Regions from separate parts of the Hymenobacter gelipurpurascens genome, predicted to be linked through region 1. Evidence: riboswitches for the same ligand, from Rfam matches in the RefSeq annotation. Region 1 holds a riboswitch; the other holds the start of a gene.
The links. Region 1 has a riboswitch for cobalamin ahead of CFT68_RS03715 (acyl-CoA thioesterase). Riboswitches for the same ligand answer to the same signal wherever they lie in the genome.

Region 1 (7,739 bases):
GGCTTTGGCGCAGCGTAGCGTTCTGAAGCTCCGAAGTTAGCTGCTGCTGACGTACCCCCAGGTTATTTTTCAGGGCGTAATCAATGGCCTGCTGCAGAGAGAAAGGTCCGCTGGGTGTAGTGCCCGCCAACGACCCGGCCGGCGGCTGAGTGGGCTGCGTGGTCTGGGCCACAGCCGGGGCCGCCAGCAGCCCGGCCGACATACTCAACAACCAGTAAAAACGCTTCATAAGAGGATACTTACTTGCCTGAAAGAAAAGAAGAAGTTAGCCGGGAGCGAAAGCCAAGTGGCCTAGGCCACTAAAGGTATCGGAACGGTAGGCCACTCCCCTGTCAAAATCAACCAATCGGGGAAAATCAGCCGTGAAAAAGCCGTTTTACACCGTTAGTCTAGTAATTTACTCGATAGTAGGAATGTAGGTAACGCGGTGAACCCAGCGCAATTGGCGCAGATATTCCAGCGTGATTTCACGAAGCCCCGAGTCTATTTCGATGAACTGCCGGGCCGCATCGTTCTTGCCCTTGCGCGACACGAACATGGTAGCAATGTTGCAATCGTCGTGGGCTATAACGGAGGCGATGAAGGCAATGGAGCCGGGCACGTCGTCGGCATCAATGATGAGCGTGTGCAGCGAGGCGGAGAAGTCCGAGGGAAACCCATCCACCTCCACAATGCGAATGACGCCGCCGCCCCGGCTCTGCCCGATCACTTCCACTGAGTTGCCGGTGCGCTCATCGCGCAGCTGCAGCTTAATGGTATTGGGATGCATGGTCGAGGCATTGCCCACGCTCTGGAACGTGTACTGCAGCCCGGCATGCTTAGCGTGGTCGAAGGCTTCGCGGATACGCACGTCGTCGGTGGCCATGCCCAGCAGACCGGCCACAATAGCTCGGTCGGAGCCGTGGCCCTCGTAGGTGCGGGCGAAAGAGTTGTAGAACGTGATAGTCGCGTGGGTCGGAATCGAGCCCAAAATGCGGATAGCGGCCCCGGCAATGCGGACTACGCCCGCTGTGTGCGAGGAACTCGGCCCAATCATCACGGGTCCGATCATATCGAAAATACTGCTTTTCTCGGCCATAAACAGGGTAAAGGTATCGGATTCATTGGGGAAAGCAACAGGCCTAGGCCACTCCCGCAATCCATGTCCCGACATATTCAGCCAGTAAGATGTCTGGGGCAGCCTGGCCGTTGCCTGCGTGGTGGTTTCGAGGGCTTTTTCGTTCTTTGTAGGCCACCCACTCCTTTCTTTTCCTTTCTCCCGCCGTTTACCTCCACCCTACGCATGAGCTCTCCCGAGGAAGAATTCTCGCCGGCCGTCTGGCAACAGCTGCGCCTACTCCAAACCAAATACGCTGCCGATGGCCAGGATCTGGCCGGCTACCTGGAAGGCCTGTACTACGCCGACTACGTCAATTACTGGGACTACATCAAGCTAGACACGCTTCTCTCCCTGCAGCAGCCGCTCACGAAGATTCCCGATGAGCGCATTTTCATCATGTACCACCAGATTACGGAGCTGTACTTCAAGCTCTGCCTCTGCGAGTACGAGCAGCTCGGCGACTTGCAGACGCCCACGCTCCAGGAAGTGGTGCTGCGCGTAGGCCGCGTAAACCGCTACTTCGAGAACCTGATCGACTCGTTTGATGTGATGGTGGACGGTATGGATAAGCAGCAGTTTCTGCAGTTCCGCATGAGCCTGATGCCCGCCTCGGGGTTCCAGAGCGTGCAGTACCGCATGATTGAGTTGGCCAGCACCAGCCTCACCAACCTCGTGCCTGAAGAGCAGCGCCGCCTACTCGGCGAAGCCGCCGCCCACGACGAGCTGCTGGGCTGCATCTATTGGAAAGCCGGCGCCACCGTGGAAGACACCGGCGCCAAGGCCCTCACGCTTGTGCAGTTTGAGGAAAAATATACGGCTCAGCTCATCGAGCACGCCCGCCATTTCCAGGAGCGCAACCTGTGGGCCGTGGTGCAGCGCCTGCCCGAAGAGGACCGCCAGCACCCGCGCCTGCTCCGCCAGCTGCGCCAGCTGGACGTGAACGTGAATGTGAACTGGCCCCTGATGCACTACAAATCGGCGGTGCGCTACCTGGAGCGCCACCCCGACGCCATTGCCGCTACCGGCGGCACTAACTGGCGCAAGTACCTGCCTCCCAAGTTCCAGCGCCGTATTTTCTATCCGCAAATCTGGAGCCCCCAGGAGCTGGAAGACTGGGGCAAAGCCTGGGTAGAAAGCGTTCTGGGCGAGGAAATGGCCAAGCAAGGGTAGAGTTCCGAATCCGCTTTCTACCTGGCCTAGTGCTGCCAGAAATCAGATCGGCCACCGCTCCTACTCATCTGAGTAAGAACGGTGGCCGATCTGATAAAAAAAGGCTTCTAGGCCAATTACTTGCTTACCGTGAAGCTGGCTTGCGTATTTTCCCAGGCCATTTTTACTACACCAGCGTTATCAGAGGTGATGGTGAACTGCTCTACCAGAGCAGGCAGTTTGGTGGGCTTCACCTTCACGCGGAGAGCATCCTGGTCGGCTTTATACTCGTAGGCGCCCCACTGATCAGCGGTCTTGTTGAAGATGATGGTCCATTCCTGCTCGCCGGGAATGGTAAACAGCCCGTACTTACCGGCGGGCAAGGCCTGGCCGTTGATTTTCACGGGCTGCTTCACCTCGAAGGTGGTAGCCTCATTGGCGCCGGTGCGCCATACTTTACCGTACTGCTCTAGTCCGCCGAATATTTTGCGGCCTTTGACGGAGGGCCGGCTGTAGTCGATGGTGTAGGCCACTCCGCCGGGCGCGGTGCCCATTACGGTAGCGGGCGGGCTGGGCCGCTTCGATTTGTCTTCGGGCGCTTTGGTTGTAGTGGTCTTGGTGGTAGTTGTAGTGGTGCCCTGGGCGAAGGCCGCACCGGTTAGCAGGGAGGCCCCAATGAATAGGGTCAGGAATTTGAAAGTGCGCATGGCGTTGATGGGGTTAAGGAGAGTGAGATAGAACAGTAAGCACAACGTACGAACTTTGTTTTCGGGGCAAAAGCACGTCCTCAAAAAAAGCTCTTCCAGTTTCTCATGGACATATCTAGAAGTCAACTAGTTGCTTCTGTTTCCTGCTGAGCTACGCTAGGCCACTTGCCGGTTACTGGTCATCGCGCATGCGGGAGGTGTCGCGGGTGTCGCCCATGCGCAGGTACACCAGCAGGGAGATGGCGGCGCAGGCCGTTACGTACCAGTAAAACCAGGTTTCCACGCCGTTGTCTTTGGCCAGCAAGGCCACGTATTCGGCGGTTCCTCCGAAGATGGCCACCGTGAGAGCATACGGCAGGCCTACGCCCAGCGCCCTGATTTCCGTCGGGAACAGCTCGGCCTTCACCACGGCATTAATGGAGGTGTAGCCACTCACGATACACAAGGCCAGCACCAGCAGCCAGAAGGCCGCGCCAGGCCCGCTGGAGTGGCCTAGCGCCGTGAGCAGCGGGTAGGTGCCCAGCGTAGAGCCCACCCCAAAAAAAAGCAGCACCGGCCGCCGGCCCACCCGGTCGGAAATGGCGCCCAGCACGGGCTGAAGCAGCATGGCCACGCCCAGCGCCCCAAAGGAAACCAACGTGGCATCGGCCTTGCTGAAACCGGCTGTGTTCACCAGAAACTTCTGCACATAGGTAGTAAACGTGTAGAATACCACCGTACCGCCCAGCGTAAGGCCCACCACCGTCAAGACCTCGCGCGGGTAGCGCAGCAGCACCTTCAGCTTACTGGGTTGCGCGGCGGCTTCCGGGTCAGTGGCCGTGGTGGTCTGGTGGGTGAAAGCGTCGGTTTCTTCCATGGTGCGGCGCAGGTACAGCGCCACCAGCGCCGCCACGGCCCCGAGGGCAAACGGTACGCGCCAGCCCCAGGCATACAGCTCTCCCGGGCTAAGCACTTTCTGGAGACCAAGCTGCACCAGCAGCGCCAGCAGCTGCCCGGCAATAAGCGTGACGTACTGAAAACTGGAGAAGAAGCCGCGGTTGCGCTGGTCGGCCATTTCGCTCAGGTACGTGGCCGAGGTGCCGTACTCGCCGCCTACGCTCAGGCCCTGCAGCAGCCGCGCCAGCACCAGCAGTATGGGGGCCGCCACCCCAATCTGGCTATAACCGGGCGTAAGGGCGATGAGCAGAGAGCCACCGCACATCAGCAGCACCGAGAGCAGCAGCGCGGCTTTGCGGCCGTGGCGGTCGGCGTAAATACCCATCAGCCAGCCGCCCAGAGGCCGCATCAGAAAGCCCACCGCAAAGATGGCGGCCGAGTTGAGCAGCTGAGCCGTCAGGTCGCCTTTGGGGAAGAACGCTGGCGCGAAATACAGCGCAAATGCCGAGTACACGTACCAATCGTACCACTCTACCAGGTTGCCCACCGAGCCGCTGAAGATGGAGCGGATGCGGGAGGCCATTGTTCGCGGCGCAAGAGAAGCAGCAGGAAGAGCCATAGGCCAGTAGCGGAAGAAAAAGGAACGGCCGCAAAATAGCGGAAGCCATCGGAAACTTGCCCTAGGTCATCCGGCCCGCGTCCAATTGGCGGGTTCTGCTACCTTTGGGCCAGTTCTTTGTCTGTTTTTCCAGTCAGACGAGCGGCAGGTTTATGGCTTCGGCCGGAATGAAAAGGGAACCGGGTGCAACTCCCGGACAGACGCGCTACTGTAAGTAACCAATCGTCAGTGCTTTCCAGCCACAGCCCATTGCCTGCCAACGCGGGTGAGAAGGGCGGAAAGCATGTTACAAGTCAGGAGACCTGCCCGCCGCTCTTTATGATGAGGCTCCTGCGCGAATCGGGTCCTTGTTGGGTGCTGCTGCGGGCTTCTGCCCTCCTCCACTGTTCTGGCCTACGGGCAAGCGCGGGCAGGTGAGCGCGTACGGCTGCGGGCATTCCGGCAATGATTAGGAGGCGTTGGGAGCCGCGGAAACCGCCGGCAAAGGGTATTCCCCCTATATATTTCCCAACTTCATGTCAGCTCTCGACGAAAAAATCAGCCGCGCGGAAACCCGCATTTTCAAAGCCGTTTTCCCAAATACCACCAACCACTACGATACGCTGTTTGGCGGCACCACGCTCCATATGATGGATGAGGTAGCCTTTATTACGGCTACCCGGTTCAGCCGCCTCAAAATGGTGACGGTATCCTCCGATAAAGTCGATTTTACGCATCCCATTCCGGGCGGCACTCTGGTGGAACTGATTGGGCGTGTGGCCCGCGTAGGTAACACCAGCCTGCAAGTCCGCGTAGAGCTATTTGTGGAGCAGATGTACTCTGAAGAGCGAATCAAGGCCGTTTCGGGCCTGTTCACCTTCGTGGCCATTGATGATCAGAAACGTCCGGTTTCCATCCTGGGCCAGAGTTGATGCTTCATTTTTGGGAAGATGGTATCTTCTGAGTAGTCAGGAGCTTATGGCGCGGCGCCAGCTTTCTTATCCAAAACTATATTGGAATCTTAAGATAAACTGAACCTTTCTGGACTACAGACGGGTTAGAGCCACTATTAATCACCTGATTTCTCCTCTCAGTTGAAAATGGAGCAGCCCATTGCTAATCAGAAAGCCCGTTTGGAACAATCCTTTCAAGAGGCCGACAAAGCTCGTGAAGAGCTTACCGACTCCATATCCAACTCTGTCGCCGCCAACTGCGACCTGCTACATCACGGATTGGTCAGCGCCAAGGGCCTGGAAGTCACCACCGAAATGTACCGTCACTTGCTAGGACGGCTGCTGCGCAACCCTTCCGGCGAAGTACGCAGCCAAGTGTTGGAGCATTTCAATCAGTCGATGGAGAAGTTCTGGCCCCGGAAAACCACTACCAGTCAAGACTGAATCGGCCGCTAGGCCAGTTTGGTTAGGCTCCTGCCCTGCCGCCCGCCCCCTGTGTTGCCTATCTGGCAATGCTTCTGGCGAGTGGCAGGGCAGTTTGCTGATTATGAACAAAGTGGTCTGGCACCACTACCATCAGCGCGTCCTGCGAAGCTTGCCGAAGCATCTGGCGTGCTAATGTTGTAGCGCTTATCGATGATTCGAGCGTGATGCCCCGACCAACTCAGCAGGACGACGCCCCGGAGCATTCTAATTACTGGCCTTGTTTCCGGCATAAACCCCGGCCGATCACACACTCTAGGCCACCTTTTTCGTATTTTTGCAGCTGCTTTTTTCCTTTGGTTCAAAGGCTAACTCCCTTTCACCTTTCTTATGCCTACTCCTCAAGAAATCGAGGTCCTGCTTCCGCCGGAAGTGGCCTACGATGAAATGGCGCGCTACCGCGCCCTACTCGACGCCGCTGGGTTGGTGCCCGGCCAGGCCGATTTTGTGCACCTGCGCAAGCGTTCCATTGATGCGCGCGGCCGGCAGCCCCTGGTTCGCCTGCGCGCCGATATTTATGAAACGGCGCCGCCAACTGACCTGTTTGGGCCGTGGTTCAAGTACCCCGGCGTAGGCCAGTCGAAGCGCTCCGTCATCATTGTAGGAGCCGGTTCGGCGGGCCTGTTTGCAGCTCTGCGTGCCATTGAGCTGGGCATAAAACCCATTGTGCTGGAGCGCGGCAAAGATGTGCGCACCCGCCGCCGCGACCTGGCCGCGCTCAACAAGGACCACGTAGTGGATTCTGACTCGAATTACTGCTTTGGCGAAGGCGGCGCCGGCACCTACTCCGACGGCAAGCTCTACACCCGCGCCACCAAGCGCGGCGACGTGGGCCGCATTCTGCGGATTCTGGTGCAGCACGGCGCTACCCCAGATATTCTCGTCGATGCCCACCCCCACATCGGCACCAACAAGTTGCCCTCCGTGGTGCAGGCCCTGCGCGAAACCATCCGGGAGGCGGGCGGCGAAGTGCGGTTTGAAACCCGCGTCACGGACCTCATTCTGGAGCAAAACCACCTGCGTGGCGTAGTTACGGCCAGCGGTGAAGCCCTAGAGGCCGATGCCGTGATTCTGGCCACTGGCCACTCCGCCCGCGATATATATGAGCTGCTGCACCGCCGCGGCGTACTGATTGAGGCCAAACCCTTTGCCTTGGGTGTGCGCGTTGAGCATCAGCAGCAGCTTATTGACCAAGCCCAGTACCGCCGCCAGGAACGCGGGGCGCTGCCCGCGGCGTCGTATGCGCTGGTGCACCAAACCCAGTGGCAGAACAAGCAGCGGGGCGTGTTTTCGTTCTGCATGTGCCCCGGTGGCTTCATTGTGCCCTCGGCCACGGCGCCCGGCGAAGTAGTAGTGAACGGCATGAGCCCCAGCCGCCGCGACTCCCGTTTCGCCAACTCCGGTATCGTGACGGCCATTGAGCTGGAGGACATGGACGTGCGCCAGCACGGCGCCCTGGCGGGCCTGCGGCTGCAGCAGGAAATTGAGCAGCGCGCCTGCCAGCTGGCCGGCAATACCCAGCTTGCGCCCGCCCAGCGCCTCGGCGACTTCCTGAAAGGCAAAGTCTCCTCGGAGCTGCTGGAAACCAGCTATCAGCCGGGCCTGGTATCGGTGCAGATGGAAGACGTGCTTGGCAGTGGCCTAGCGGAGCGGCTGCGACAAGGATTCAAGAATTTCGGGCAGAAGATTCCGGGCTACGCCACCAATGCCGCCCAGATTGTGGGCGTGGAAAGCCGCACCTCCTCTCCCGTCCGTATTCCGCGCGACCGGGATACGCTGCAGCACCCCGAGGTGCGTGGGCTGTTTCCCTGCGGTGAAGGGGCGGGCTATGCCGGCGGCATTGTTTCGGCGGCCATGGATGGGGAACGGTGCGC
Region 2 (7,739 bases), on a different contig from region 1:
CCGAAGGCAATGTGCGTGGCATCCTGCCAGTGGTGGCCTAGCGCGGCATCAGGGTTGGGCATGGACGAAATCCGGTGCATGAAGGCCACCGGCCCGATGGCTGGCTCGCCGGGGTAGCCCACGTAGGCCGTCAGGTCGATATCTTCCGTGAAAGCGTGCGTGTAACCGATGCTCAAAGCCGAGAACAAGTCGTGTGGGTGCTGGCGGTCTACTAGTGGGCGCCCCTTGTAGGCCTCTCCACTCTGGAAAAGCAGCGGGTAGCCGTTGCCGCCTTCCGTGAGCGGGTCCAGGGAAATCATGGCCGTGAGGTTCAGCAGGCCTTTCTGCCCAATGTTGCGTTGGGCCATAGTCATAAACCAGTTCGGAGCATCAAAGGTGCTGCCACCGCGCTGCCCGCTGCTACGCCCGATATTCTGGTTGGTGTAGCGCAGGTTCAGGGCGCCGTGGTTCATAATCATCCACTGCCCTTTGTGGTGCATCCACATGAACATGGGCGTATTGTCGGGGTTCCAGGCGGTGCCGGAGCCGTTGCGGCTCATGGGCAGATTGCGGGAATAGGCATGGCTCATGTACATACCGCCGTGGTCCATGCCCGCCATGCTGCTCATATCGTGGCCCGAGTGGTCCAAGCCCGGCATCGGCTGGGTCTTGCGGGTGGTATCGGGCGCGGCCATGCCGGGCATAGAGTGGCCTACGTGTTGGCTATGGTCAGCTGGTTTTTTGGCGCGGGCCGTATCAGCGGCGGGCGTTGCCATTTTGTGCATATCGTGCTGGGCCTGGGCCGTGGCAGATAGCAGCAGTAAAGCGGGCAGGAGTAAACGGGCAGAACGCATATAAAAACAAGTCGGGGTACTACAGCAGAAGTGTTCTGCAATAGTACCCCGACTTGGGCGGCAAAGTTTTACACGATTTGCGCCGGGCGCGTGCAAGGTTGTGCCTCACGGAGTGGCCTAGGCCAGTTGATCCAGAGATAAGCGCTTCGGCATCAGGTCGCGGCGGAACTCGCTTACGGAGCGGCCCGTCACTTGCCGGAACTGGTTGCTGAGGTGCTGGCCGCTGCTGTAGCGCATATGCTCAGCTATTTCACTCAGCGTCATTTCATTGTAGCTCAGCATCTCTTTCACGCGCTCAATTTTCAAGCGAATGAGGTACTTCTCGATGGTGAGGTTTGCCGTGCGCGAAAATACCTTGCTCAGGTGCGAGTAGGTGGCCGCAAACCGCTCCGTCAGAAACGCCGATGTCGTCAGGGGCATACGAGCCGTACGGAGGTGCTCCAAGTATTCAACTAGCGCGGCTTTGATTTGCTCCGTGAGCTGGTCGGCGCGGCCGAGAAGTACATCGAAGCCCGCTTCGCGCAGGATAGGGGCCACAGAAGCCGGATCAACGGGGGTACTCTGGTCTAGTTGGGCCTGGCCGAGTTTCACGTCGGTAGCATGGTAGCCAGCTTGCTCTAGGAGGGTGCGCACGGCATCAATGCAGCGTGGGCAAACCATATTTTTGATGTGGAGGAGCGTCGTTTTCACCGGTTTTTAGTTGAGTCCAACCGCGTAGCGGTCCGCGTGGGTTTACGAGTAGGAGAAGCGGCAACACGTGGCTTAGGCCGCCGGATAGGTTCCGTCGATTCCTCTGCCCATGTCTTGCCAAACCAACTGGTAGCTGCCCAACTTACAAAAGGCATAATGCCCAGGAAAGTGACAGCCAACAGCCAGAAAAATACGAAAAATGCGCCAAACAGGCGACCGAAGAAATGGTCTTGTACGCCAAACAAATATGCTACCAGCAACAGAGCAAGCCCCAGGCTCACAGCGGCCAGAATTCCCGTTTGTCGGAGAATTGGTTTGTACGTAACAGGCCAGGTGGGGGTACGGTTCATAAGCAGCCCAATGAGGGGCAGCAAATATATTAGTTACACGACTTTCTGCAGAACACGTCGGGTGGAGCGTTGGGCCGGAGTGGCCGGTGAGCGTAGAGTATAGACATGGCTGTGACGGGTTAAATAAGACAAATCAGAACGGGAGACCTAGGTATAGCCGGCAGCCGACCGGGTGGAAGACGGGCTGTTTTACCGAGGAACTGATTGTACGCAAAAACCACGGACGAGGTCAGCCGTACAGCAGAATTGTTTTCTGTCTTCCTGCTTCCTACCACTTCTCCATGAAAACCCTTCTCTCCCTCCGCTCAGCAGCCGTTGCGTTGCTGCTCAGCACAGCCCTTTTCACTACGGCCTGCGATACTGGCACCGGCACCGGCGAAACCAACGTAGAGCGCGGCGACAACAAGCGCAAAGACCCTGACCCCGGCCAGACTACCAACTCAGATTCGGCTACCGCTGGCCTACGCCGCGACACCACCGGCCGCCCTACAGGCCGCCAGCAGTACGAAGCCGCCAGCGAAGCCAAAGACCGCAACCGCGATGGCCTAGCCGATTAACGCTATTTCCGCCGCCACAACCTCGTGGCACTTAAAAACAAAAAGGCCGACTCCAGAAGAGCCGGCCTTTTTTGCGCACAAAAAATTACTTTATTGATTAATAAAATACGAAGCCATTCGGGGAGATACCGACCGCTGCGGAATCAAGCGCGACCCCGCTGGTATTGTAGCGGACCATGCGGCCGGGCCCGTTGTAGGAGAGGGCTAGGCCACCATAAATAGTGTTGTCGTTGGGGTCGATATCGAGACCGTAGAAGCCGCGCCGGATGAAAGGCGTAGTGGGCACGGCCGCATCGGCAATGCCCATGCGGAACACGCCGCTGCCGCTTTTGATGTAGAGCTGGTCGCCGGTGCCGTTGCGGCGCAGGCGGGAGCCGAAGCCGGGCGTGAAGCTCAGGTCACGCTTACGGGCCGTATAGGGCGCCACGTTCAGGAAATCAACTAAGCTGCCTTTTATGGATTTTGTGGCGTCCACGTAGTCGGTTTTGCCGGCGCACAGCACCCACACGCGCCCGTCGCGGTCCAGCGCAAAGCTGGAGGGCGAAGCACCTACCGTGAGCGTCGTTTCTACCGCATCCGTAGCGGTGTTGATAACCGTTACGGTGCTTTCCTCGGCGTTTGCCACGAACAGCTTGCCATTGGCCACCAGCATTTCCTCGGGGCCTTTGCCCACCGGAATAGTTTTGGTGATGGTATTCGTCTTCAGATCCAGCACGGCTACCCGCCCAATTACGGGTGTGGGGTACGTCGGCTGCACCCATTCGCTGATATAAGCCTTATCAGCGCTGGCGCCCACGATATAGCGTGGCTGGGCCAGCACGTTCTCGATGGTCGTTACCTTCTTGAAATCGGGCAACGATACCACGGTCAGCTTGCTGTTCTGGTTGCCCACAATGTAGCCCCGGTTGCCCACAACGGTCATCGACTGGGCCACATCAGCCAGCAAAGGTTGGCTGTTGGCCGCCTGGAATACATCGAGCGCTGTAATTTTCTTGCTCGGCACATCGAACAAGCTCACGGTGCCATCGGGCGTGCCGTAGCTGCCTTCGTTTACCACAAACACGCTGTTGGTTTGCGCGGCGGGTGTGGGCGTATTCGGATTGTCAGGGTCGCAGGCAGTCAGAAAGGCGAGAGTGCCGGTCGTTAGGAGTGCGGCCCGTTGCCACTGCTTCAATAAGAACAGATTGGAATACATAAAATGGAATGAAGGAAAAGAAAGAAAGACGTTAGTGCCAGGCTACACGCACGCTCAGCTGCGCCGAGCGCGGCGGCATAGCTCGGTAGAGGTAGTTCTGGTAAGATTGATTGGTGAGGTTGCGGCCCTGCGCCAGCACCGTGAGGGCCAGCGAGCTGCGGAGCATGCGCCAAGTGTAGCCCAGGCGGGCGTCGAGCAAGCCGTAGGAAGGCAGAAAGTTGTTGCCCTCATCTTCCACGTAGCGGAATCCTGTCAGGGTGAAAGAGGAGCCAGCCTGCCACTTGTTCCAGGTGCCATCGAGCGTGGCGGCGCCTGTGTGCTGGGGTGTGTACACCAGCTGCCGGCCGGAAAGCGTGGCTGTCGTCAGCTCGTCGCGGGTTTTGTAGGCGCGGGTATAGCCGTAGGCCACTCTGCCCGACACAGAATAGGCCGTGGTGCGCCATTTCAGCTCCGAGGTTGCTTCCAGACCATAGGTGCGCACCTGCCGCAGGTTGCGCGGGCTCACGAAGTTTTGCCCCGGCTTCGGCCACCACATCACCCAGTTATCTACTAGCTGCTGGTAGCCGGTTACTTCGCTGTGCAGCGTGAGGCTGAGTTGCTCTAGGCCAGTCCACTCGTGGCGTAGGCCACCCTCGTAGCCAAAGCTGCTTTCGGGCAGCAGGTTTGGGTCGCCGCCGGGTTGGTAGTAGCGCTCATTGAGGGTAGGAGCCCGGTAGCCGCGCGCCGCGCTGGCCTTTAGCAGCCACTTGTTGGTAGCCGATTCGCGGAACTGCCACTCCGCGCCCAGCACCGGCGTAAGCGGTGGCCGCCGCCCCGGCAGCAGCGCCTGCCGCAAGGTGCCCGACAAATGCAGGGTAGGCCACGGGTCGTAGCGCAGGAGGGCATAGCCGGCAAAGCGGTTCTCCGCCAGGTCGCGGCCATAGTCCGACATCTGCACCGCGAAATGCTGCGCTTCGGCTCCTACCCGCAAGCTAGTGACGGGCCCGAACCGAAGCGTATGGCTGGCCTGGGCCTGGGTGGTGCGCACGCGGGAGTCGCTGCGGAAAGCGTCGGTGCTGTAGTTCAGGATGTCTTCGAACCAAGCCACCCGCACTGCCGACTCATGACGGTTCGTTACGCGCTCATAACCTAATAGTAGCCGGCGGCTCTGGTCACGCTGGCGGGCATGGTCGTTTTGGGTGCCGATGGCGGGCTGAATCTGGCGGTCGGAGTCGGTGAGCCAGGCGGCGGCCTGTAGTTGGCCCTGCTGGCCTAGGCGCCACGTTACGTCCTGCGCCAGGCTGCCTTGCCAGAAAGCCGCGTTGGTTTGGCGCGGCCGCCCGCCGCCGGGCAAATCAAACGGGAAATCGTTGGTGGCATGCCGGTAGGTGGCGCTGGTGCGCACGGCTACCCGCTCGTCGCTGAAGCCGCCTTCCAGGTTGCCGGCCCGTAGGCCAAAGCTGCCCGCATCTGCCTGGCCCGCAGCCGTAAAACCAGCTCCCCAGCGTACCGGCGAAGACAGCAAAATAGAGCCGCCTACCGCCCCCGAGCCGTACAGGCCACTTGTGGGGCCCGGCTGAATATCTATCTGCGTGGCGCCGCTCACGGGCAGCAAGGCAAAATCGTTCTGCCCCAGCGTAGGCAGCATAATATTAAAGCCATTCCAGAGCACAGCTGTATGCTGGGCCGAAGTGCCGCGCATGGTGATGGTGCTGAGCTGACCGGGGCCGTAGTTTTTCAGGTACAGCGGCGTACGTGCCGCCAAGGCCTCCGAGAGCATACCCGTGCGGTAAGGCGCCAGCGCTGCAGAATCCAGGGTGATGATGCGGGTGCCGGTGGCAAAGCGGTTGGGCCGCTCCACCTGAATATGCACCGCGGGCAGCGCCTGCACCGAGTCGGTGGCGTGCGTAGTGGCCTGCTGGCCTAGCACGGCGGCAGGCAGTAGGAGCAAACCCATGGACCCCAGCCGGCTGAGGGTACTCAGGGAGGTGGTAAAGGGCCGCTTGGCGAAAAGGGTACTGATGAGAACCAAAATTTCCGGGATAGGAAAAGTCAGTTCAAAACTTCTGGCACTGCCTTCCGAAACCGGAATGCCCTACCGAAGCCGAGTCCGAATACAGGAAATCAAGCCGCCCGAGGGCCGCTTACTGCAATCGTTCTCCGCCCTTCCTCCGAAGGCGCTGAACATAGGAAATGCAAAGGCAGGTCTCCTGGCTTGCTTCGGGTCGGTCGCCTTCCCATTTCTTTGCCGGCTACTAAGTGGCCTACATCAAAACAGTGGCAGGGGGAATGACCGCCTGGTAAAAAGAAGCGTACAGTTGCGGGGACAGCTCCGGAATTAAACCGGATTCCCTTTTCAGCCTCGCCCCCCAATCGGAGTCCGGCCACCTTTACGCAGGCAAAGATAAGGCAATTATCGATGCGCTGAGGAAGATGAGCCGCAAGTGGCTAGGTCAGTAGTGGCCTAGCGCCGCTATTTCTTCTCCTGCCCAACAACCGCATGAAACTCCCCCTCGACTTTTACCGCCGCCCCGACCCCGTAGGAATTGCCCGTGAGCTAATCGGGAAACACCTGTTTACGCGCATTGATGGTGTGCTCACGGGTGGCCGAATCGTGGAAACAGAGGCCTACGCCCACCTCAACGACCAAGCCTGCCATTCGCATTTGGGTCGCTACACGGCCCGCACGAAAATCATGTACGAGCCCGGCGGAGTGGCCTACACCTATCTGATTTATGGCCGCTACACCTTGTTTAATATTATCACCAATGAAGCCGGCAAAGCCGATGCCGTCCTGATCAGAGGGCTAGAGCCGTTGGAAGGCATTCCGGAAATGCTGCTTCGCCGGGGTATTACGGCAGTGCAGCGTAACCTCACCTCCGGCCCCGGCCTGCTCACGCAAGCCCTCGGCATCACAACCGCCCATTACGGCACAGACCTCACCGGCAATTTTATCTGGATGGAAGACCAAGGAGAGAAAGTGGCCTACGAAGACATAATAGCCTCTCCCAGAGTCGGCATCGATTACGCCGGCGAGGATGCTGCCTTACCGTGGCGCTTTCGCCTAAAAGACAGCAAGTGGGTAAGCCCGGCGAAGTGAGGTAGGAACTATTGGATCAAGTGGCCTAGAAGGGTTGTCATTGCGAGGAGGCACGACGAAGCAATCCTTCCTTGGCGTAGGCAGTACATCTGTCGAAAATGAAAAGCCCTTACTTCTCCCATGGAAGTAAGGGCTTTCAGTTATTCAGTATTTCGTGCAATGTTAAAGCAAAGATTGTTTCGTCGTGCCTCCTCGCAATGACAAGGCAGGCCTAGGCCAGTCAGAACGACCAACTCATTAGTTCACAGCTTCTCACACACCAGCACCATTAGCTTGCCTTCCAGATTGGTGGTAGCAAACAGGTACAGGTCGCCGCCCTCCCGAATGCCGGTACGGTGCCGGAACTCCGCTACAGTATCGGGGAAGTTGCGGGTAGTGACGTGGGCCCGCACCTCGGGGCCTAAGTAAGTGCGCAGGGCTTGGCCATCGTATTTCTCCGTGCCCCGAATCCGGAAAATGCGGCCCGGGAACTGTGGGTGCAGTGTGTCAGAAGTATAGAGGTGGCTGTGCTGGTGGAGCTTCAGCATCTCGAAGGCAGTACCGATGCTGCGGAATCCGCCGGCTTTCAGCACGGCCACGTTGGGCTCGTAGAGGTACTCCTGCGGCAAGGCATACCGCGCAATGGCCCGGCTTTCCCGGGCGCGGTTCAGCCGAAACTCCTGCTGCTGCCCGTTGCGGAGCAAATTCACCGTGAAACGCTCGGGGTCTACAGCCGGCTCGGGGCCCAGTTCATACAGCACCTCTTTGCACTCATTGTCTACGGCTACCACCCATAGGCGGCGTACGTGGCGCAGCTCCTGCAAGGCCTGCTCGATATCGAGCATGGGCGAGGTTTTGAGTAGTACGCTGCGGCTTTTGTGCAGCAGGAGCGGCATAATGCGCAGCACATCGGGCTCACAGTCCTGCAGCCGGAAAATCTTGCGGGCAGCCGTGTCGCGTCGGGCCGGGTCGAGGTAGATCCAGTCGAACGTATCGGGCGTGCTGCGCAGGAAGTTCACGGCATCGTCGTTGTGACACTGCACATTCTCGATACCG

Region 2: linked by a shared signal. The riboswitch ahead of CFT68_RS14780 (TonB-dependent receptor) and the one ahead of CFT68_RS03715 (acyl-CoA thioesterase) in region 1 are both predicted to bind cobalamin.

Annotation. Positions count from the first base shown of each region.
Region 1 is NZ_FYEW01000001.1:888,431-896,169, reverse strand. It holds gene CFT68_RS03740 (TolC family protein) at 1-229, opposite strand, end outside; gene sdaAB (L-serine ammonia-lyase, iron-sulfur-dependent subunit beta) at 398-1,078, opposite strand; gene CFT68_RS03730 (tryptophan 2,3-dioxygenase family protein) at 1,283-2,269, shown strand; gene CFT68_RS03725 (DUF2911 domain-containing protein) at 2,386-2,955, opposite strand; gene CFT68_RS03720 (MFS transporter) at 3,128-4,450, opposite strand; cobalamin riboswitch at 4,580-4,774, shown strand; gene CFT68_RS03715 (acyl-CoA thioesterase) at 4,966-5,361, shown strand; gene CFT68_RS03710 (hypothetical protein) at 5,530-5,826, shown strand; gene CFT68_RS03705 (NAD(P)/FAD-dependent oxidoreductase) at 6,196-7,739, shown strand, end outside.
Region 2 is NZ_FYEW01000002.1:683,986-691,724, reverse strand. It holds gene CFT68_RS14805 (hypothetical protein) at 1-833, opposite strand, end outside; gene CFT68_RS14800 (AraC family transcriptional regulator) at 951-1,523, opposite strand; gene CFT68_RS14790 (hypothetical protein) at 2,155-2,430, shown strand; gene CFT68_RS14785 (YncE family protein) at 2,528-3,625, opposite strand; gene CFT68_RS14780 (TonB-dependent receptor) at 3,657-5,561, opposite strand; cobalamin riboswitch at 5,788-6,011, opposite strand; gene CFT68_RS14775 (DNA-3-methyladenine glycosylase) at 6,105-6,704, shown strand; gene CFT68_RS14770 (class I SAM-dependent methyltransferase) at 6,947-7,739, opposite strand, start outside.